DNA from 2 places in the Lysinibacillus sp. BS3 genome. Region 1 is predicted to be linked to the other one. Evidence: predicted binding sites of a transcription regulator. Region 1 holds the regulator's gene; the other holds the start of a gene.
The links. Region 1 encodes CtsR, which represses protease genes until heat stress. Its sites were predicted from a motif close to ATGGTCAATAAAGGTCAAACA; they were not measured.

Region 1 (11,932 bases):
AATTCTTGCATGTGTAAGGGTACCTAAAGCTCGATATACGCGATCTTCTAGCGCAAGCTCTGCCTTTTCCATTAATTTACCTCTTGCATGCCGCTCTTTTTGAATAATCTTTTCAGCGACACTTTGTATATCTGCTAAAATATCTTCCTCTGTCTTCCCAAGTGTAATTTGGTTAGACACTTGATAAACATTCCCTAAATTTTCGCTTCCTTCACCATATATACCTCTTACAGTCATTCCTAAGCGTGTCATGGCATTTATAATTTGATTCATTTGCCCAGTTAATGTAAGAGCGGGTAAATGCATCATGACGGATGCTCGTAGACCCGTACCAATATTCGTTGGACAGCTTGTTAAATAACCAAAAGTATCTCGAAAAGCATACGGTAATACTTTCTCTAGGATACGATCAATCTTATTTGCTTGTTCATAAGCACTTTGAAGTTGAAAACTTGCTGTCATACATTGAATGCGTAAATGATCCTCTTCATTCACCATAATGCTAACGGATTCGTCTTCAGAGAGTAGTATAGAGCCCACTTGCTCTTTTTTAGCCAGTTGCGGGCTAATCAAATGCTTTTCTACAAGAATTTGACGCTGTAAAGGGGTTAAATCCTTTATAGCAAAATAAGCATAATCATTTTGAAGAGTTGGGCTATCGCTGACAGCATGTGTAACGGCCTGTTCCACTTGCAGTGCCTCATTTTCTGAAAACGCTAATGGAAAACGATAGCCATCTAAATTTCGTGCAAGGCGGATCCGTGTACTAATGACGATATCTGAGTAATCATCTTTGATATGCATCCAAGTTGGTGTCGCACGCTCTAAAAATGATTCAATCATCATGTCACATCACCACCTTCAAATTGTAGATGCTTCTCTAGCTCTTTAACTTCATCACGTAGCTTCGCCGCTTCTTCAAACTGTTCCTCATCTACGGCGGATTTCATACGCTTGCGGATATCTTCTATTTGCTTTTTAATAACATACACATTACTGCGAGCACCAGGCATTTTTCCAATGTGTTGTGGACCTGCCTGAATACGATTAAAAAGCTTTGGCAAATGATCTCCAAATGTGTCATAACAGCTTGGGCACCCGAATTTTCCTTCTTTTAAAAACTGCTTATACGAAAATCCACATTGTGGGCATGTTTGCTGTTGTGGTTGTACCTGTTGTTTTTCCCCCACCTTTTGCCATGTAGGAGAGCCAAACCAGTTAGACAATAACTGTTGAATAGATACTGGCTCTTGTTTAAACTCTGCATGAAATGGATGGAATTGTGAGGCGCAGACGTCACAATAATGATGCTCTACTTTTTGCCCACTTTGAACTTGTGTTACTGTAACTGTCGCATTACGTTGTTTACAATGTTCGCATATCATTTCCATCACCTCACTATTTTTGTTGTTCATATTTTATTGTTGTCAGCATTGCTCGCAATATTTTTGATCGAATGACATCTCTTAATGGGAGATGCAAGTCGATCGTGGAGCGATCAATTGCTGCTAACATTAATTTCGCTTCTCGCTTGGAAATTACCTGCTCATCAATGAGTCGATAAACCAAATCTTCTGCCATTGTTTGTGATGCCCCACCTTCAATTTGCCTGAGAACATCGTCGATTAAATCAATCTGTGAATTCGCGCGGACACGTAAAATTCGAATGTATCCACCACCACCACGTTTGCTCTCAACAAGGTAACCCCGCTCGGCAGTAAATCTTGTATTAATAACATAATTTATTTGTGATGGTACACATTGAAATTTATCAGCGATTTCACTACGTTTAATTTCAATATGCCCTTCTCCACCTAATTCAAGTACTTGCTTTAAGTAACCCTCTATGATGTCTGATATATTACGCATTTTAGGAATACACCTCGCTTGCTTCACTGACTTTGACTATCTTTGACTTTCTTTGAGTATATTATACAAAACGCTTGAAAAAAATTGCAATGATTTCGCCCATAGAAAAGTGGAAAGTCTTGAAAAAGGCTTTTTAAGAGCCGAAAAGAGCCCTTTTTCGATCATTTGTTTACGGTTTAATAATTTCCTTATACACCTAATGTACCCTTATTCGTCATAGAAAAAACGCAAGCATATGCAACTAGCATATACTTGCGTCTATGAAAATTATACCCAGCGACCAACAATTGGATAACGCCAAGGTTCATCAGACAATGCTTTTACGATACCGATGATCGGTACCACAAATACCATAATGCCGAAAATGATTAAAAATGGTAAGCCAATAAGGACAAAGCTTAAACCAACAGAGATAGCAATTAAAACACCCATGACAATTTGGAATAGCAGTGCTTGAATAGAAATTGCCTTTACTTCCTCATCCGAACTAATTAAAAAGAAAATAATGGGCACTAACCATGGCGCAAAAAATGCACTTGCGTGTATGATTACTTTAGACCATTTAGTCTCCATATATATCAACCCTTTCTTTGAACTTTATTCTATGTTTTATGTACTACTATTTACGGAACTATACCCGTAATAGTTTCACATTAAGAAAGATTTTTTAAAATTTTTTTGAAAGGCTGTGAGGAGCGTTGGAATTTAACAACACATTAGCAAATGAATATGAAAAGGGTATTCGCCGTACATTGCCTAGTTATGATGCCATGCTACGTTTAATACAAACTTTTTATCATTCTAGGCTATCAGAAAATGCTAACATGCTAGTCGTGGGAGCAGGAAGTGGCAATGAAATTATACAGCTTGCAGAAGGAAGACCTCACTGGTCATTCACTGGCATTGATCCATCAGAATCCATGCTTACTATAGCTAAAGAGCGTTTACTCACTCTTCCTAATGATATGTCATTCCATCAGGCTACAATACTTGATGCTTCGCTGCCCTCTACTCAGTATGATGCGGCAAGTTGTGTTCTCGTCTTGCATTTTATTCATGATTATAAAGAAAAGCTCGAAACAATAACAGAAATAGCAAGACATTTGAAACCTGGAGCACCATTTGTCCTTGTTTCAAAATATGGTCAGCTAGGCTCTTTAGAAACAGAACTACAATTTGATTTATGGCGTTCTTATTGGCTACAGCATACTAGACTTTCTTTATCCGATGTAGCAGAGATGGAAAAATCCATTCGTTCCCTTTCTTTTATGAGTGAAGAAGAAATTTTAATACTTTTACAAAGTGCGGGTTTTACTAAACCTTCTAGATTTTTTGCCACTACTTTGTTCGGTGGTTGGGTATGCTTTAAAGAGGAGCGCTAACTATTTTGTAGTAAATAATTTGAGGTGAAAACCGTGATAAGCACCATTGGCATTACAAAGCAACAACAATTGTTAAAGGATTTTCCATTAGAAGAGATACATCAGCAAGAATTTGAATGGTATTGGGTTGATTTTAATTGTCCTACAGCCGAGGAGGAATCATTGTTGGATACATTTTTCCACTTTCACCCTCTCGCTATTGAAGATTGCTTAATGAGGTTGCAGCGTCCTAAGCTCGATTTTTATGATGATTTTCATTTCTTTGTCATTCATCGGGTAAACGAAGAGACGTTAGCTGCGGAGGAGGTTAATATTTTTGCCTCCAATAAATTCATTATAACCTTCCATAAAAATCCTGTCCCTGAGATAGAGAAGGTGCAAAAGATGCTGGAAAACCAACCGAAGAATTGGGAGCGAGGTACTGTATACCTAACGTATCAAACTATCGATAAAATTGTTGACAGTTATTTTCCACTCGTTTACAAAATTGAAGATCATCTAAATGCTTTAGAAGGTGAACTTACATACCAAAGTAATGTAAATGCCATGAAAATTGTCTTCGAGTTCCGTAGTGACTTGCTTGACTTAAGACGTACTATTTTACCAATGCGTGATCTTTTATATCGCATTCTCAATTCTTACCGTTTCTCACTAAAAAAGTCGGAGAGAGCTTATTTTGGAGATATCTACGACCATCTACTTAAGCTAACAGAGATGGTTGAATCTAATCGAGAGCTTACAGCAGACATGCGGGATAGTTATATGGCTATGAGTTCTAGCCGAATGAATGGCATTATGATGACTTTAACAATTGTATCAACTATCTTTATACCACTTACCTTCATTGCTGGTGTGTATGGGATGAATTTCGATAACATGCCTGAGCTACATGGGCAATACAGCTATTTTATTGTACTTGGGATTATGATAATTATCGTTATCTTTATGTTGGCTGTCTTTAAACATAAAGGCTGGTTTAAACTGTTTAAACCATAAAAAGACTGCTCGTTTTAATGAAAACGAGCAGTTTTTTTAATCTATTAATACGGTCCTCTGTCATCAATCTTATTATCACCCTGCTGTGGAAATAAAAAGTAGGCTAATACCCCTGATCCCAAAGCTGCACATATGGTAATTAATAATTGCTCAACATCTGGTACCTCAGCATGGTAGTTTCGTAGCATATAAACAGAACCAATGGCAACAATCACCATGACAGGAATAACAAATTTAAAACGTTTTTTCTCCATACCACCCCTCCTTCCATTTTTTATTTTCGTACGATTTTTAGATTGCTAAACAGTTCGTATTTTACAGGTTTCCTATTTTAAATTCAAATTTACATCGCTTCACCATTTGGACTAACAATAAAGTAAAAAAATAAAGAAATATCCAATTTTTTAACCAAATATTCAGCAAATAATAGTAAAATAAATTTAATCCCATTTATTTATTAAATATACAAACCTAACAAATTTCAAAAGTGCTTATTTACTTACAATTTATTATGGATATTAAGAATGGAGCAAATAATAATGAGTTGGTTTTCAAAAAATAGTAGTTCTAGCTACGCAATTACATTAACACCTGAAAATTTTAAGAGCGGTGTACAGTTAGATGTATTGAACCACCCCAATCTTCAAAAACAATTACAACTTTTAAATTTAACACTTGAGGATTTAGCTATCATTAAGCAGCTACAGCCTTTAGCTAAAGACCTAATTCCTGAAATGGTGGAGAAATTTTATGCAGCCATTAGTTTGAGCCAAGATTTACTTGATATTATTAATAGAACATCTCATATTGATCGTTTGAAAATCACGTTACATAAACATTTAAGTGACATTTTTGAAAGTCATATTAATGATGCCTACATTGCTGAACGAAAAGCCATTGCTGAGGCTCACGTTCGAATTGGCTTGCAGTCAAAGTGGTATATTGCCTCATTCCAGTCACTCACTACTACTTTTGCAAACTTTGTGAACGAGGTGGATATTTCTAAAACAGATGCTATTCGTGCTATAAACGCTTTTTGTAAAATCATTAATTTTGAGCAACAACTCGTGATTGAGGCATATGAAAAAGAGGAAGAACGTATTCGCTCAGCAGCAGATGCAACAAAAAATTCCCTTGTAACGACGATCCAAAGTACTGCAGAAGAGCTTAATGCCATTAGTGAAGAAACAGCCGCATCATTATTAGTGATTTCCTCACAAACAGATGATATTGCTGTAGCAACCAAGCAAGGATTGAACTTCGTAGCAGATACACAAGAAAAATCAAGACGAGGCCAACAGCAATTGAAAGAACAAAATGATTTAATCCAAGTTATTTTGCAAAGTGTCAATGGTCTTGAGGTAACGATGAACCAACTACGTACCTCTTCTCAAAAAATTTCTGAAATCGTTGGGCTAGTTACAGGCATTGCTGATCAAACCAATTTATTAGCATTAAATGCTTCTATTGAGGCTGCACGAGCTGGAGAACATGGGAAAGGTTTTGCAGTAGTGGCTGAGGAAGTTCGTAAACTTGCGGAGGAAACAAAAAATGCCGTCCAAAATGTTTCTCACCTTATTAAGGAAACAGAAAGTAATATTACGACTATGGCTAATTCAGTTACTAATGTTGATCAAAAAATTCAACATAGTGTCAATACACAAGAAAGTTTATCCAAGTCATTTAATGATATTGCTGATGCAGTTTCTGGCATTCAGCAGCAATACGTAAATACATCTAGAGATATTTCAGCTATATCTAATTTAATCACTGAATTATCGCAAGGTGCTACACTAGTCTCTTCTTCTTCCGACTCGCTCATTAATGTTGTCAATGAACTAAATATGTAAAATAAAAAAGGGAACTCATTTGGAGTTCCCTTTTTCCTTAATGCGGCAATGCACGTTTTTGTTTACGGTGCTCTCGTCTTGCTGGCCCAGTTTCAAATAAACGCTTCTCTTCATCTGTTTCAGGATAGATTGAGGGAACTGGTACGGGTTTCCCTTCCTCATTTACTGCAACCATTGTGACAAATGATTCTGTCGTTAATTTTTCCTCGCCAGTCTCAATATTGCGAGAAACAACGCGAACATAAACCTCCATTGAAGAACGTCCTGTAGACGAAACAATACTCTCGATTTCAAGAATATCTCCTACATGTGCAGCGGATAAAAAATCAACCGAGTCAATAGAAGCTGTCACTACAAGGCCTTTCGCATGTTTCATTGCTGTAATAGCAGCAATTTCATCAATATAAGCTAACACTCTTCCACCGAAAATAGAATTGTGATTATTTGTGTCTGGGGGTAATACGAGACGCGATTGAACCGTACGTGATTGGCTCATGGGTACAGCGTTGTTTGGCATAATTCTTGCAACTTCCCTTCTCATGTTGTTCTTTCGTCATCGTATCGCAGAAAAAGAGCTGATGCAAATTTAGAACGATTTTTTCATCGAAATAAATTTCATATCAGTCATTTCTTCTATAGCCCACTTAATTCCTTCACGTCCATAACCACTCATCTTTACTCCACCATATGGCATGTTATCTACTCGGAATGTCGGAATATCATTAATAATGACAGCACCAGCCTGTAATTCATCTGCTGCATATAAAGCATCTGACAATATATTCGTGTAAATACCTGCATTTAGGCCAAGGTCCGACTCATTTACAAGTCGAATTGCGTCGTCTAATGTTTCATATGAAACAATTGAGACGATTGGTGCGAATGTTTCCTGACAAACAATTTTCATATCAGCTGACACATTCGTCATAACTGTTGGCGTTAAAGTACGTTCAGTAAATACGCCTCCAGTTGCAATCATAGCCCCCTGTTCTTGTGCCTCCTCAATCCATTCCCTAATACGTTCCACTTCATTTGGATTTATCATGGCACTAACATCTGTTGTCTTCTCTAATGGATCTCCTACTATAAGCTTTTCTGTTTCTGCAACAAATGCTTTAGTAAATTCATCAATAATAGAGGAATGCACATATATACGTTGTAACGAAATGCATACTTGTCCAGCAAAGTTAAAAGCACCGCTTACACAACGACTGATAATTTTATTTATTGGCGTAGATGGTTCGACAATTACTGCAGCATTAGAACCCAGCTCTAAAGTTACTTTACGTAAGCCTACTTTTTCTTTAATCTTCAAACCAACCTTACCACTACCTGTAAAGGTTACTTTTTTGACATATGGATGTGTGACAAGCGTATCACTAAGCTCACCCCCACTTCCTGTCACAATTTGTAATGCCCCATCGGGTAATCCTGCATCTCGGAAAATTTCTGCCATAACGATAGCACTTAGTGGCGTTTGTGTTGCTGGCTTTAATACAACTGTATTGCCCACTGCAAACGCTGGGCCTAACTTGTGTGCCACTAAATTGAACGGAAAATTAAATGGCGTAATGGCTGATATTACACCTAAAGGTTCTCTTTTTGTCCAGCCTATTCGATCTCCTGCTCCAGGGGCTGCATCCATTGGAACCGTCTCACCTTTTGCCTGTTTAGCTCCTTCAGCTGCAAATTGATAGGTTGCGATTGTACGGTCAATTTCAGCTAAACCTGCAACAATAGGTTTTCCAGCCTCTAAGGCTAAAATCTCTGCAAGTTCTTCTTTTCTTTGTCGCATTATATCAACGACTTTATATAATATTTCGGCACGTTCGTAGGCTGTTGTCTTTTTAAACGATTGGAATGCCTGCTGCGCACCTTCGATAGCTTTCTCTACATCTTGAATAGATGCTTTAGCTACATGAGCAATAACCTCACCGCTATATGGAGAAGCTAGCTCATAGCTTTCCTCTGCATCATGCCACTGACCATTAATCCAAAGTTTTGTATCCTTCATCCTTCAAATGCACCTCCAAATAATCATGTTCTTCTTTATTCTATCACGAAGAACTTGAACTAGACGCAATGGCAGCTGCACTAACCGCTGCAATCATTGCTGCTTGCTGTGCTTGGATTAATAGCTCAATAGAAGACATAATGGTCATGGACAAAGACTTTTGTACCTTTGCCATATCATAAATAGCAAATTGTACAGCCATAAAGAGCACAAATTCACGATGCCACTTTAATAACTTCATGTCTTTTAATTCATGGTATAAATCAATCAACCCTTGAAGTTGTGCTTTATCCAGATTAAGTATGGCTAAAAAGCCAAGTAAAGGATAATGCATAGCCTTGACTTTAACGTTTTGCTTTTTGAGCCCATCACGAAGGGTTACAACATCGGGTACTAGCTGACCATCAAATTTGGGTGATAAAAATGTTAATACCTGTGAAAGCCATTGGAGCTCATTGCCAGCATTAAAATTATATGTTCTTAGTTCTTTATAGTATCGATTCATGGTATCCGCGCGCAATTCAACATCATCAGATGGACTGCTTAATAATATGGCATAAGGAATGTCCTCATATGAGGTTAAAAATGGATGATGTTTACGTATAGCATCAAATAAGGCTCTTGCCACCTGTGCATGCGTCTTTTTATCCTGTTCATCCTCCGTCAAGAATTGTGCTCCAATATAGCTAAAATTGCCGCTTCTGAATTTCGCTTCCTTTAAGATGCTCACATTTGTAATTAAATTCTTCACTGCCTTTTCTGCATCATCTTGCTCCATGAGGTTGGCAGCAATACTATATCCAACGGTTGTCCGTAAAGGAGACAGCCATGAAGATTGCTTCTTCATCTCTTGTAAAACATTTTTATACTTCGTTGCATCAAAAGTTTTTCCTGAGGCTACAAATGTACTAGCAATAGCTAACACAATTTTACGGTCCACCGTCCAGCCTGCAGCCTTTGATACCTCCTCTACTGTATTGGCAAATTCATTTTCAATCATCACATAATCCATATTTATCACACTCCTTTACCCGTTTTACGTAACATAATGTGAGAAAGATTCACCCTCTTTGTAACAATTAACATAAAAAGTAAACATAATTTAATGTATGTTACTTACTTTATTTGATTTAATAGAAAATATTAACAACCTATAAAGGAGGTATGGCCGATGTTAGCAAAAACCACAAAGAAACTATTATTTACCATGACCTTAAAGGATCGATTAAATCTATTCCTTTTCCTAAAAAATTCATCCAATAATATCGCTTTACATACTCTTTTCCATAAAAATTAATATCAAAACACTTGAACGCCCAAAATCAATATTCATCATTTCTATAAGAAAAGAGTCATGTGTCCTAAAGCCTCCCTTTCCATACAATAACTTTTCTACTTCCAGATAAAAAAACAGCGGCAGAAAAACTTTGCCGCTGTACAGATAACTTGTTAAATTAACCCTAGCTCTTGCAGTTCTTCAGAGTTGAAGGCTCTTGACCTTGTTAGGAAACGTTTTCCTTCTACGCCCTCGAGTGAAAACATGCCGCCTCTGCCGTCCACCACATCCAATATGATTTGTGTATGCTTCCAGTAATCATATTGATTTTTGTGCATATAGAAAGGGGCACCACCTACTACACCAAGGCACACATCCTGATCTCCTATTAGCAAATCCCCTTCTGGATAACACATTGGTGAGGAGCCATCACAGCATCCGCCTGATTGATGAAACATAACGGGCCCATGTTTCTCTTTTAATAGATCGATTAGTGCTAGCGCTTCTTCCGTAGCTAGTACACGTTCAACCACGCTCATGCACCTCCCTACGAATTAGAAGAAACCAAGTTTGTTTTCGCTATAGCTAACTAATAAGTTTTTCGTTTGTTGGTAATGCGCTAACATCATTTTATGATTTTCACGACCAACACCCGACATTTTGTAGCCACCGAATGCAGCATGTGCAGGATATGCGTGGTAACAGTTTGTCCAAACACGACCAGCTTGAATTTCACGACCGAAGCGATATGCCGTATTTATATCTCTCGTCCAAACACCTGATCCTAAACCATATAATGTATCATTCGCAATTTCCAATGCTTCCTCTTTCGTTTTAAATGTCGTGACAGCAACTACTGGTCCAAAAATTTCTTCTTGGAATATACGCATTTTATTATGTCCTTTGAAAACAGTTGGTTTAATGTAGTAGCCATTTTCGAAGCCTTCACCTACATTATTTTTGTCTCCTCCAATTAGACATTCTGCACCTTCTTGCTTACCAATATCTAAATAAGAAAGAATTTTTTCCATTTGTTCACTAGATGCCTGTGCACCCATCATTGTGTTTGGATCAAGTGGGTTGCCAACTTTAATGGCTTCTACTCGCTGTAATACGCGCTCCATAAATTTATCGTAAATTGATTCCTGAATCAGTGCACGGGAAGGACAAGTACATACTTCCCCTTGATTTAGAGCGAATAGCACAAAGCCTTCAACAGCTTTATCTAAAAAGGCATCATCTTTATCCATAATATCTTCAAAGAAAATGTTTGGCGACTTACCACCCAGTTCTAATGTTACTGGAATAAGATTTTGAGAAGCATATTGCATAATTAAACGCCCTGTTGTTGTCTCACCTGTAAAGGCAATCTTACCAATGCGTGGATTTGATGCAAGCGGTTTCCCTGCTTCTAAGCCAAATCCATTTACAACATTAATGACACCTGGTGGTAGTAAATCTTCTATTAATTCTAAAAGCACCATAATAGATGCTGGTGTTTGTTCTGCAGGTTTTAATACGACACAGTTTCCAGCTGCAAGTGCTGGCGCAAGCTTCCATACAGCCATTAATAACGGGAAGTTCCAAGGTATAATTTGGCCAACTACGCCAATTGGCTCGTGGAAATGATAAGCAACTGTATCGTTATCTATTTGGCTTACTGAGCCCTCTTGAGCACGTAATACCCCAGCAAAATAACGAAAATGATCAATTGCAAGAGGGATGTCTGCATTTAATGTTTCGCGTACCGCTTTACCGTTATCCCATGTTTCAGCAACGGCTAGCTTTTCTAAATTTTGCTCGATACGGTCCGCAATTTTAAGTAAAATGTTTGCGCGTTCTGTTGGTGATGTTTTACCCCATGCATCCTTAGCAGCATGTGCCGCATCTAATGCATGTTCAATATCCTCAGCTGTGGAACGTGCTATTTGTGTAAAAACTTGTCCAGTAACAGGAGTAACGTTATCAAAGTATTGACCCTTCACTGGGGGTGTCCATTCGCCACCGATATAATTATCATATTTCTCTTTGAATTGAACTACCGATCCTTCAGTGTTTGGAAATGCATAAACCATTTTACTTCTCCCCTTTACACAATTTAATGAGAACTATCTACAAAAAACGTTATTTTATATCGGAATAACAATATTTTCATAGAAACCCTCTCACCTAATATATTGTCAGAAACATAAAATAATTTCAACTTTTTCAAAAACTTTTCCAACTAATTTATTTTTGCTAGAAAAGCTTCTAGCATTCACTGTATGTGCGACGTTAAGGTATACTTAAAAATAATATAAAATATAGGAGAACAATATGCGTATTAATAAATATTTAAGTGAAACAGGCATCATATCTCGTCGTGGTGCTGATAAATGGATAGCAGAAGGAAAGGTAACAATTAACGGAGAACTGGCAACGGTTGGTAGTCAAGTTGAAACAGGAGACATTGTTTGCGTGGATGGAAAAGAGGTAAAGAAAGAACAACAGCTTGTTTACATTGCTCTAAATAAACCTGTCGGCATTACAAGTACGACAGAGCGTC
Region 2 (11,932 bases), 730 kb from region 1:
GCATTATAGAATTCAATTCTATTTTCTTCATTTGCAAAGCCATGTCCTTCATTATCTTTTAGCATGTACTCTACATCCACACCTCTAGCGCGTAAGGCTTCCACAATTTGATCGGATTCTGCTTTGTTTACACGTGGGTCATTTGCTCCTTGTGCGACAAATAATGGTGTTTTGATTTTATCTGCATGGAAAACTGGTGAAACAGCAGTTAACAATTCTTTGTCTTTCTCTGGATGACCTACGCGCTCATAAAACATGTTACGCATAGTTTCCCAGTAAGGAGGGATGGTATTTAATAATGTAAATATGTTAGATACCCCTACATAATCAACTGCAGCAGCATATAAATCAGGTGTATACGTAATACCCGCTAATGTTGCATAACCACCAAATGATGCCCCATAAATACCGATGCGATCAGGGTCTGCAATGCCTTGGTCAATTGCCCATTGGACACCATCAGTGATGTCATCTTGAATCTTCAGACCCCATTGCTTATTACCAGCCTGAAGGAATTCTTTACCATATCCAGTTGATGAACGGAAATTCACCTGTAGCACTGCATAGCCACGATTAGCTAATAATTGTACTTCTGGGTTGAAGCCCCACATATCACGTGCCCAAGGCCCACCATGAGGATTGACAATAAGAGGGAGATCTTTTGCTTCTTTATTTTTCGGTAAAGTTAAATAGCCATTAATCGTTAAGCCATCTCGGCTCTTATATGAAATTGGATGCATTTCTGCCAGTTCATTCGGATTTAACCAAGGGCTTAAAGTGGCCAACTCGGTTAATTCATCTGTCGTAGAATCGTAATAATAATATTTTCCATAGACAGTATCACTTGAAACACTCACAATAAATTTGGTCATTTCTTTATTGTAATCATTGATACCAAGCTCACTTTCATGCACATTCAGCTTGCTTTGGATTTTACGGAAAAGCTTTTCAAAGTTCTCGTCAAAGAATTGGTAATGTGGTTTATCTGTTATATACGCACCATATAGCAATTTATCGTGTTCGGCACTATATAAGACACCAGAAACATCTACTTGATCATTAGACATAATTACTTCTTCATTACCTTTTAAGTCGTATTTCACAACTTCTACTTTGTCTCTACCTTTGTTAGATGTAGCGTAAATGTATTGATTGTCTTTTGAGAAAGCTAGTGGCATTACTTCATCTCCAGCTTCCATTTCAATAAATGGCTTGAATTCATCCTTTTCAGAATCTCGATAAAGGATCGTTCCTTCCACACCATCTGAGGCTACGGCAATTCGCACATTTCCATTGCGATCGGCTAGCCAGCTCGTAATATTACCCGGATTTTTTGCAACGTGAGTTGTTTCCCCAGTCTTTACATTCAACTTGTAGACATCAAAAACTGTTGCATCTTCCTTATTCATCATGATAAGAATTTCATCTTTAACACCCTGTAGGCCACTTAATATCCCAACTGTGACATTTGGATATGGCGTTAGATCTTTTTCCTCAGAGCCATTAAATGTTGTAGAATAAATATGGAAGTTTTCATCTCCACCTTTATCCTTTACGTAGAGTAAATTATTATCCTTCCAGTAAAATCCTGCAACGTCTCGATCTTTTGAATTGGAAACACGAACAGGCTCACTATCATCATTCATCTTTTTCACGAAAACATTCGCTCTGTTCTCCCAAGCAGAGGAAAAAGTAATGTAATTGCCATCTGGCGAAAGTTCATAACCAAAATTACCAGGATTTTTCATAAAGTCTTCAACTGAAATTTCCTTTACACCTTCATGATTGGAACCATTTTTTATTTGTTTTGCATTGTTTAATATTTTTACTGCATCTTGTTTTGAAATTGCTTCTGTATTTAATGATAAGCCATTAAATAAACCAATCTTATTGGCCTTCTCTAAATAGTCAGCAAGTGAAGCTTCTTTTTCTTCTTTATTTAACGCTCTAACTAAAATACGAGCCGCTTCATCACGTTTAATTGTCAAACTTAAATCTGTGAATTCTCCAGCCTTGACCCATTTATCAATAATTTGTTGACGCATTGAATCTGAACCGTGCTGGAATGTTAAAGTTGTTACAGCTAAATTCAAAAATTCCTGCGCTGACACATGTTCTTCTTGTGCTGTTACTGTGCTATTAGTTTCATTTGCAGCACGGACTTCTTGCATTGTTGCAGGAATAACTACAGAGGTTGTTAAAATAATTGCTAACGATGCAGATAAAAATCTTTTTTTCAAAATGATTCCTCCCTATATCAGTTTACGCTATATCGTTTGTCGATATATTTAAATTATAACAATTCTAGCATTATTGTCAATAATTGAGAGGTTTTTAATTAAGCCAAAATGAAAGCGAACTATATAGAATAGTTCGCCATACCTCTATTAAAATTTCCTGCTTGCTCCCCCACCAGCAGAAGATCCGCCACCAAATCCGCCAAAGCCTCCTCTATTCGAATGTCCTCCACCAAAACTTCCTGGATAACCGCCATAGCCTCCAGAGCGAGGACCTCCGCCGCCTTTCGAAAAGAATGAATAGATAATAATAACAACGATAATGATTAGGATAATTAACCAAGTGGGTATGTCATCCTCTTCTTTTGTTTGCGCTGGCAAATCACCGTTCCAATTATACTCTTGGGCAACAGCGCGAAAAACTTCAGAATAGGTTGCTTGAAATGCTTGATCTAGATTACCAGCACTTGCTGAGGGATAAAATGCATTATCTAAAATGCGTCCTAATTTACCATCTGGTAATGCTCCTTCTAGTCCCTGACCCACGGCAATTACAACGTCGTTATTTCCTTCCCCTTGACCTAAGGTAGCTAAAATTAGGACACCGTTATTTTTATCCTTGTCACCAATGCCCCATGACCGAATCAATTTTGTCGCATACATTTTCGGCTCTTGTCCATGAAGACTATCAACTGTGACTACCATGATTTCAGCACCCGTGCCTTGATCCAACTGCTCAGAATATTGATTTATCTCTTCTTTGACATTCGCAGAAATTACATTGGCAAAGTCATGTATATACGTATTTTTCATCGGTGATGGCATCGTTGCTTCTGCTAGATTCGAGAAAAAAAGAAGCACCGAACAAACGATGATCATCTGTACAATGCAACGTTTCATTATTGTGTACCCGATTGACTAAAATCGATAGATGGTGCTTTGTCCGCTCCTGCTGTGGCTTTAAAGTATTCTTTTTGTTCAAAGCCAAACATCCCTGCCATCAAATTCCCCGGGAAACGTTTAACATGTTTATTGAATTGCTGCACCTCATTATTGTAATCCTCACGTGCTACTGCCAGACGATTTTCTGTACCTGCTAGCTCATCCATTAACTGGCGGAAGTTTGCATCTGCCTTTAAGTTTGGGTAATTTTCTACAACTACTAGTAAACGACTAAGAGCGCCAGTTAAAGCATCATTGGCAACAGCTTGCTCCTCTGGTGAGCTTGCACTTCCCATTTGTGCACGTGCCTCCGTAATATTCGCTATCACCTCTTGCTCATGATTCGCATAGCCTTTCACAGATTCCACTAGATTGGGAATCAAATCATAGCGACGTTGGAGCTGATTTTCAACTTGTGCCCATTTAGAATCAACATTTTCCTCGGCTGTCACCAGACTATTGTATTTAGGTATAAATAATAAGGCGATTACAACAAGAATGATGACAATTATTCCAATTGGTCCAAGTAACTTTTTCAATTTTAATCCTCCTTGACTTGCTTTTCCTTCTATCTTTAGTCTACATTTTTACCTTTACATTTATACCGTATGAAATTGAATTGACACGACATACTAAATACTGCAACAAAAAATTATTGAGGAGGCGTTTTTTTTGTCACAATCGTTTTACAATGAATCATCAAACCAAACAAATTTAAATCAACAACATAGCCTAAATCATGGTGGACATGAAATGATGGACATGCATGAAACAATTGGCGAAATTATTGCAGGTATGAACCAAGCGATTATTTTGCGTCCCCATGTAAAAGATCCTGAATTACTCAACATTTTGGATCGCCAATATAATTTCACTCTTGGTATGTACAATACGATCGTAGAGTCCTTTAAAACAGGACACGATCCATCTGTTCCAACAGGACGCTACCAAATGGAAACAGGAAATGATTTCAAATATGGCCTAAATCCTGGTCAACCAAAAAAGCCGATGCAAAACGCTAATGAAATTAATGATGAAGCTATTTCTGGATTTTTACTTGGAGCTCAAAAAGGAGCAGCGAAATGTATGACAACTGCTGCGTTGGAGACAACAAACCCTGTAGTTCGTCGCGTTGTTGCGGATAGTATTCCTAACTGTATTGAAATGGGATACGAATTATCCATTTATCAAAATAAACACGGCTATTATCAGGTGCCTCAGTATTCCCAACAGGATATGCAAACGATGCTGAATGCATTCGACACAACATCTAATCCCCTTCATTAAATAAGAACAGCACAAAAAAAGCGAACGAGCATGTCGTTCGCTTTTTCAGCTTTATAATACTTTTCCTAAAAACGCTTTCGTACGGTCGCTTTGGGGATTGCCGAATAGTTCCTCTGGAGACCCTTCTTCTACAATATAGCCCCCATCCATGAAGACTACTCGATCACCTACTTCACGAGCAAAGCCCATTTCATGTGTCACAACTACCATTGTCATCCCTTCAGCTGCTAGATTTTTCATAACATCTAGCACCTCTTTTACCATTTCAGGGTCAAGTGCTGAAGTTGGCTCGTCAAATAAAATAGCTTTTGGCTTCATTGCTAAGGCACGAGCAATCGCCACACGTTGTTGCTGACCACCTGATAGCTGCTCAGGATAATTATAGGCCTTGCTGTCGAGCCCGACCTTTTTTAATAGCTCATGTCCTAAAGCTTCTGCGTCTGTACGATTCATTTTACGAATTTGCATAGGTGCCATCGTGACATTATCGATAACTGTCATATGCGGGAATAAGTTAAATTGTTGAAACACCATACCCACTTCAGCGCGAATTTCATTGATATTCGTTTTAGGATCATTAATTTTTACATTTTCAATATAAATAGCACCATCCGTTACTTCTTCTAACATATTGATGCAACGGAGAAATGTACTTTTTCCTGAACCAGACGGCCCAATAACACAGACAACTTGTTTTTCTTGAATTTCATAATCGATTCCTTTTAATACTTCAAGCTTGCCAAAGTATTTGTGTAGGTTTTCAATTTTTATCATCTAGCTTCCCGCCCTTCTACCTTAGCTTTACGAGGGACATAGCTATTGCTAAATCGTTTCTCGATAAATGCTACAATCTTCGTTACACCATATGTCAACACTAAATATAATAATGCTGCAACGATATACGGTTCCCAGAAGCGGAAGCTTGCACCAGCTACGACCTTACTAGCGTATAAAATATCTGGTGCTGCAATTACAGTTACGAGTGAAGAATCTTTTAATAATGCAATAAATTCATTGCCCAATGGCGGAATCATACGTCTAAATGCTTGAGGTAAAATGACCTTACGCATCGCTTGGTTATGCGTTAATCCAAGAGAGCGAGCAGCCTCCATTTGCCCTTTTGCAATACTTTGAATCCCTGCACGGAAAATTTCCGCATTATAAGCAGCACAGTTTAAAATAAGCGCTGTAATCCCTGATACCATATAACCTAAAGAATGACCAAAAATTGTTGGAATAACTGCTAAGTGAATTAACAAGATTTGTACAAGCATCGGTGTTCCACGGAATAAATCGATATATAGTTTAGATGGCCAATAAATCCATTTTTTACTCGATAATTTTCCAAGGCCTAAAAATAGTCCTAATAGAATACCGCCAAAATAACCACTAAGTGTCAAAATAAGTGTTACGCCAATACCTCGTATAAACATATCTCGGTAGTTCCAGACAATGTCCCAGCGTAAGTCAAAGATGTCCATCCGAAAACCCCATTCCCCTTTAAATTACAATTAATAAATGAGCTGTTAGCACAGTTACTATGTTAGTAGCATCATTTCATTCATTTTTATTGAAAATCAATGCCTGTAATTTCTTTTAATTTACCGTTTTCTTTAATCTTTTTAAGACCTTCGTTTAATTTATCTAGCAATTCTTTATTCCCTTTTTGAACCATGAAGCCATAGTATTCTTTTTCGAATGCATCATCTTCAATTACTTTTAGTTTTTGATCTGGGTGAGCTTTGATATATTCATAAACTACTGCATTATCTCCGATAGCTGCATCAACATTACCATTTAGCATCTCTTGGATAGCGATTGGCTGACTTTCAAAAGCCATAATATTTGTACTTGCTTCCCCTTGTAGCTTTTTCGCTGCCATATGACCAGTTGCATTGATTTGTACAGATACTTTTTTATCTTTTAATTCATCAAGAGATTTAATCTTTGAATCTTCTTTCACAACAATTAATAACTGAGACTCATAATACGGTTCTGTAAAATCAAATGATTCTTTACGCTCTTCCGTAATTGTGATTCCAGAAGCACCGATATCTGTTTCACCGTTCTTAATTGTTTGGAACACTGGCTCCCATCCAATATTATTCCACTCAACCTCAAAGTCCATCTCATCTGCAATAGCTTGTAGAATATCGACATCAATCCCTACAATTTTCCCTGAATCGTCAACAGATTCAAATGGTGCAAAAGTTGCCTCAGTACCTACTTTGTAAACCTTTTTGCCATCTCCACCATCTTCTGAAGATGAGCTACCTGAAGATGCATCATCTTTTGTACCACAACCTGCAAGTGCTAATGTTAAAGCTGCAATAATCATCAGTAACATCCAACCTGTTTTTTTCATTGTATTTCCCCCTAGTTCGATAATTTTCCGAATTACGTATTATTTTTCGCAATTCGGAAATGTTAGACTATTAGGTCAATTATATTAACATTATAGTATTTAGACAACAACTTTTCGCATAAAATTAAATATTTTTTCATATAAATTTATAATAAATTCATATAATTTGAAAAAACATGTATAAATAACAAGAAAATTAACCTAAAACTAATATATATACAATAAGAACCATGCCAAATTTCGATAAATTTAGGCAAAAAAAAAGAATCCCCTCAGATAGGATTCTTTTTTTTCGACTATTACTAGTCTCACGTACAGTATGTTCACTAAAAAATAATTTGGAGTTGTTGCTTTTTTGAAGGTTTGAAAGGAATAAATAGGGGAATAATGCCAACTAGGACAGTATTCCCTTTATTCTTCCTCTCGATCTCCAGTAAGCAGGCTGCTAAACTACTTATTAGGAGATGAGCTATAACAGTATATCAATTGATCAGTAAAATGGCGCCCTCGGAGGGAATCGAACCCCCAGTGCAAGAACCGGAATCTTACGTGTTATCCATTACACCACGAGGGCAAAAGACACAAAAAAAAAGTACTCACTCTAGGCTTACGAAAAGCATGATGTAGATAACCCTCATTTTTGAAGCATACCTGCAAAATAGTGTCCTGTACTTTAAACCTTATAACCTTAATCATTATACAAGCCTATCCTATATAATTCAACCATAGAATGCAAAAACAATTTATTTTTTTTAATTTCACTTTAGCAGGGTTAATATTTGACCTTCCCTGACTATAATGTGTATGATAAGGATACAGCTGAAATACAAAGGAAAATTTTCAGCAAAGGTATTCGAATTTAGCTTTTTAAGGAGGATTTAACATGAATTTAATTCCTACAGTTATTGAACAAACTAGTCGTGGTGAGCGTGCATATGACATTTATTCACGTCTACTTAAAGACCGTATTATCCTTTTAGGAAGTGCTATTGATGACAATGTTGCTAACTCCATTGTCGCTCAGCTTCTTTTCCTACAAGCAGAAGATCCAGATAAAGATATCTCTCTTTATATTAACTCACCTGGCGGATCCATTACGGCTGGTATGGCTATCTATGACACAATGCAAATCATTAAACCACAGGTACAAACAATTTGTATTGGTATGGCTGCATCAATGGGTGCTTTCCTACTTGCAGCTGGAGAACCCGGTAAACGTTTTGCCTTACCAAATGCTGAAGTCATGATTCACCAACCACTAGGTGGTGCACAAGGTCAAGCGACAGAAATTGAAATTGCTGCTAAACGTATTCTATTCTTACGTGAGAAATTAAATGGCATTTTATCTGAACGCACTGGTCAACCACTTGAAGTCATTGCAAGAGACACAGATCGTGATAACTTCATGACTGCTGAACGTGCAAAAGAATACGGTTTAATCGATCATATTATGCACCGTAGCGATAATAAATAAAAAATAGAAGGCATCACAGAATTGCTCTGTGATGCCTTTTGTATTTAATGAATATTAATCTTCATTTTCAATAATTGTTGCCAATGCTGTAACCGCTTGCTCAGCATCGTTACCTTCACTGCTTAAAGTCACTTCGGTACCTTTAGCAACTGCTAAGCTCATAACACCCATAATGGATTTGGCATTTACTTTTTTCTCATCTTTTTCTAGAAAGATATCAGCACTAAAACGATTTGCTTCTTGCACAAATAGTGCTGCTTGTCTAGCTTGTAGTCCTAATTTTAATTTAACCTGGACTCTTCTCTCAATCATTCTCAAAACTCCCCTTCACTACCGTTCGTCTATTAGTTTTATCTTACCTTACTTACTGGCAAAAGAACAATAAGCGATTAGCATGACATTCATACCTGAAAAGTATGATAACTTAACCACCTATTTTTTCACCACGCCTTAATGCATCCGCAATCTCATCAATTTTTCTCAATCGATGGTTAACACCTGATTTACTAACCGTTCCACTAGATACCATTTCACCAAGCTCTTTTAATGTCACATCTTGGTATTCAACACGGAGACGTGCTATTTCACGAAGCTTCTCCGGTAGTTGATCAAGACCAATTGAATTTTCAATAAATCGAATATTCTCAACCTGCCGTAATGCTGCTCCAATGGTTTTATTTAAATTGGCAGTTTCACAGTTCACAATACGGTTGACACTATTACGCATATCTCGCAAAATCCGAACATCTTCAAATTTCATCATAGCCTGATGCGCTCCAACAATATTAAGGAAATCTGAAATTTTTTCTGCTTCTTTTAAGTAAGTTACAAAGCCTTTTTTACGTTCAATTGTTTTGGCATTGAGTTCAAATTCATTCATCAAATCCATTAATGCCTCACCATGTTCTTTATATAAAGAATAAACCTCTAAATGATAAGCCGATGTTTCTGGATTATTGACGGAACCTCCTGCTAAAAAGGCTCCTCTTAAATAAGCTCTTTTTTGGCCGCTCTTTTGAATGAGCTTTCTTGAGATAGTATGGTTAAATTGAAAGTCGTCTGAGATGATTTCTAAATCAATTAATAGCTCACGCGCTCCTTCTCTTACACGGCATATATACACATTATTTTTTTTCAATCGCATTTTCTTACGAACAAGTAATTCAACATTGTACGGATACAATTTTTTCATAATCGTATATAGTCTTCTGGCAATTGCAGCGTTTTCGGTTTGCACGTCTAAGCTTAGTTGTTTATTTGCAAAGGATAATGAACCATTCATACGAATTAGGGCAGAAACTTCTGCTTTCATACAATGATTGTCCGCTTCTATTTGTGTCAATTCTTTTTTTGTTTCAGAAGCAAAAGACATATCACGCCCCCCTTTCAATCATGATTTCTATGTATATGTTCATCTTACCATATACAATAAAGCCATTATGTTTCTATTATTGGTCCTCTTACTTTTTGATGGTAAATATCAGCATAATCTACCAGCCATTCTGCAACATTTGTAGCATTATGTCGAACCGTTCCATCTGGTCGAATTGTAGCAATGTCTCGTTTGATAACTTCTAAACCCATACTTTCAAGTTTTGCTACGTCAAATGTTACTGGTTCCGCTCTTTCTTCTTTATACAGTTCTTTTACAGGGTTAGGGAGTTCTTCATCATTTACTAAGATGGAATCGATAAAATCATGGCCAACATGCTTATGTATGGCTGTTACATGATCGCCTGCTGTATAGGAAATGGTTTCACCCTTTTGTGTCATTAAATTACAAACATATATTTTTCTTCCTTTAGCCTTAACAACTGCTTCACCTATTTCCTTAACAAGCAAATTCGGAATAATACTTGTATATAAGCTTCCTGGTCCTACTAAAATATAGTCTGCACGAAGTATTGCACGAATAGCTTCTGGCAACGGTTGCACATTTTCAGGTACTAAAAAAACGCGATTAATGCGTTTCGTCGCTGTCGGGATTTTTGATTCTCCCTCGATAATTGAACCGTCCTCAAGCACAGCATGTAGGGTGATTTTTTTATTAGCTGCTGGAATAACTCGACCATGAACTTTTAAAACCTTTCCCATCTCACTGATAGCATGATTGAAATCACCAGTAATATCAGTAAGGGCTGTAAGCATTAAATTCCCTAAGGAGTGACCTCGTAAGTCTTCAGATGCCGAAAAACGGTATTGAAACATTTGCTCTACAAGGGGCTCAATATCTGATAATGCTGCAATCACATTGCGTACATCACCAGGCGGTGGGATATCGTAATCATCACGTAAACGACCTGAAGATCCACCATCATCTGCTACTGTTACAATAGCAGTAATATCAAATGGGTGATGCTTCAGACCGCGAAGTAACGTGGAGAGCCCTGTGCCACCACCAATTACCACAAGCTTTGTTTGCTTTTTCCCCATTCACTCATTCCTTTCTACGATTAATATCACGATGCGTAATAACCGTATTTTCCTTGCCCGCAAAATATGCACCAAAAAATTCTGCTAATGTCACGGAGCGATGCTGGCCCCCAGTACAACCAAAAGCAATAACAAGCTGTGATTTACCTTCTTGTCGATAGAGAGGAATCATAAAGTCTAATAAATCCGTCAGTTTTTGTATAAGGATTTGCGTATCTTCCAACGCTAACACATAAGAAGATACCTCTGTTTGAAGACCCGTTTTTGGACGTAGCTCCTCCACATAGTATGGGTTTTTAAGAAAACGAACATCAAACACTAAGTCCGCATCAATCGGCATACCATGTTTAAAGCCAAAGGACATAATGTTAACGGTAAAAATAGTATCTGCCTCACTTGCAAATTCTTTTACGATTTTTTCACGTAATTGCTTTGGTTTCATGTTAGATGTGTTATAAACAAAATTGGCACGACCCTTTACTTCAGATAAAAGTACTCGTTCCTGTTTAATTCCATCTAGAGGTAAACCATTCACTGCTAATGGATGTGCACGTCTTGTTTCTTTATACCGTCTGACTAATGTAGCATCATCCGCATCTAAAAATAAAATACGAGCAACAATATCGCCTTCTTTTAGTATATGGTCTAATGCGCCAATTAGAGCATCAAAAAAGTCGCCTCCGCGCATATCCATTACTGCTGCAATTCGGGTACTGTTTTTACCAGAATCTCTTAATAAGGTTAAAAAAGTTGTAAGTAACGCAGGTGGTAAATTATCAATACAGTAATACCCTAAATCCTCAAAGCTTTGAATAGCTACTGTTTTCCCAGCCCCAGACATTCCTGTAATAATAACCAATTCATGTGTACTTTGTTGGCCTTCAACCACCACTGTCATGCAACTCCTTTATTGTTCTTTTGAAATTTGTATTTTCTGATGAAGTAATTCAAAATTCGTTGTATAGTCAAACGTGCCATACTGAATGCCTGATTGCGAAACAGCAAATTGTAAATTAGTTCGATCTCCTTCAGCCATTGGCAAATGTGCTAAATCCTCTACTGGGTGCCATGCAAGTTTGCCTTCTCTTGTTTCTTCGAATGGTACTCCATCTACATCCTTTGCAACAAATGTATAGAGCATCCATTCATCCACTACGTCATTGTTTTCTTTAATGATCATCGTATAAACACCCT

Region 2: the regulator CtsR is predicted to act here: its motif matches at 7,608-7,628, upstream of clpP (ATP-dependent Clp endopeptidase proteolytic subunit ClpP).

Annotation. Positions count from the first base shown of each region.
Region 1 covers NZ_CP154860.1:2,869,358-2,881,289, reverse strand. Annotated here, with positions in the region: gene AAJG31_RS14135 (protein arginine kinase) at 1-846, opposite strand, end outside; gene AAJG31_RS14130 (UvrB/UvrC motif-containing protein) at 843-1,385, opposite strand; gene AAJG31_RS14125 (CtsR family transcriptional regulator) at 1,399-1,869, opposite strand; gene AAJG31_RS14120 (DUF4870 domain-containing protein) at 2,137-2,442, opposite strand; gene AAJG31_RS14115 (class I SAM-dependent methyltransferase) at 2,568-3,251, shown strand; gene corA (magnesium/cobalt transporter CorA) at 3,285-4,247, shown strand; gene AAJG31_RS14105 (hypothetical protein) at 4,292-4,501, opposite strand; gene AAJG31_RS14100 (globin-coupled sensor protein) at 4,787-6,097, shown strand; gene AAJG31_RS14095 (acyl-CoA thioesterase) at 6,135-6,614, opposite strand; gene AAJG31_RS14090 (aldehyde dehydrogenase family protein) at 6,684-8,111, opposite strand; gene AAJG31_RS14085 (DUF4003 family protein) at 8,155-9,123, opposite strand; gene AAJG31_RS14080 (DUF779 domain-containing protein) at 9,561-9,920, opposite strand; gene adh (aldehyde dehydrogenase) at 9,942-11,462, opposite strand; gene rluF (23S rRNA pseudouridine(2604) synthase RluF) at 11,704-11,932, shown strand, end outside.
Region 2 covers NZ_CP154860.1:3,599,523-3,611,454, reverse strand. Annotated here, with positions in the region: gene AAJG31_RS17855 (S9 family peptidase) at 1-2,240, opposite strand, end outside; gene AAJG31_RS17850 (TPM domain-containing protein) at 2,388-3,137, opposite strand; gene AAJG31_RS17845 (LemA family protein) at 3,137-3,718, opposite strand; gene AAJG31_RS17840 (spore coat protein) at 3,852-4,466, shown strand; gene AAJG31_RS17835 (amino acid ABC transporter ATP-binding protein) at 4,518-5,240, opposite strand; gene AAJG31_RS17830 (amino acid ABC transporter permease) at 5,237-5,947, opposite strand; gene AAJG31_RS17825 (basic amino acid ABC transporter substrate-binding protein) at 6,034-6,831, opposite strand; tRNA gene AAJG31_RS17820 (tRNA-Arg) at 7,331-7,405, opposite strand; gene clpP (ATP-dependent Clp endopeptidase proteolytic subunit ClpP) at 7,715-8,305, shown strand; gene AAJG31_RS17810 (HPr family phosphocarrier protein) at 8,360-8,617, opposite strand; gene whiA (DNA-binding protein WhiA) at 8,730-9,677, opposite strand; gene AAJG31_RS17800 (YvcK family protein) at 9,743-10,738, opposite strand; gene rapZ (RNase adapter RapZ) at 10,743-11,636, opposite strand; gene AAJG31_RS17790 (8-oxo-dGTP diphosphatase) at 11,646-11,932, opposite strand, start outside.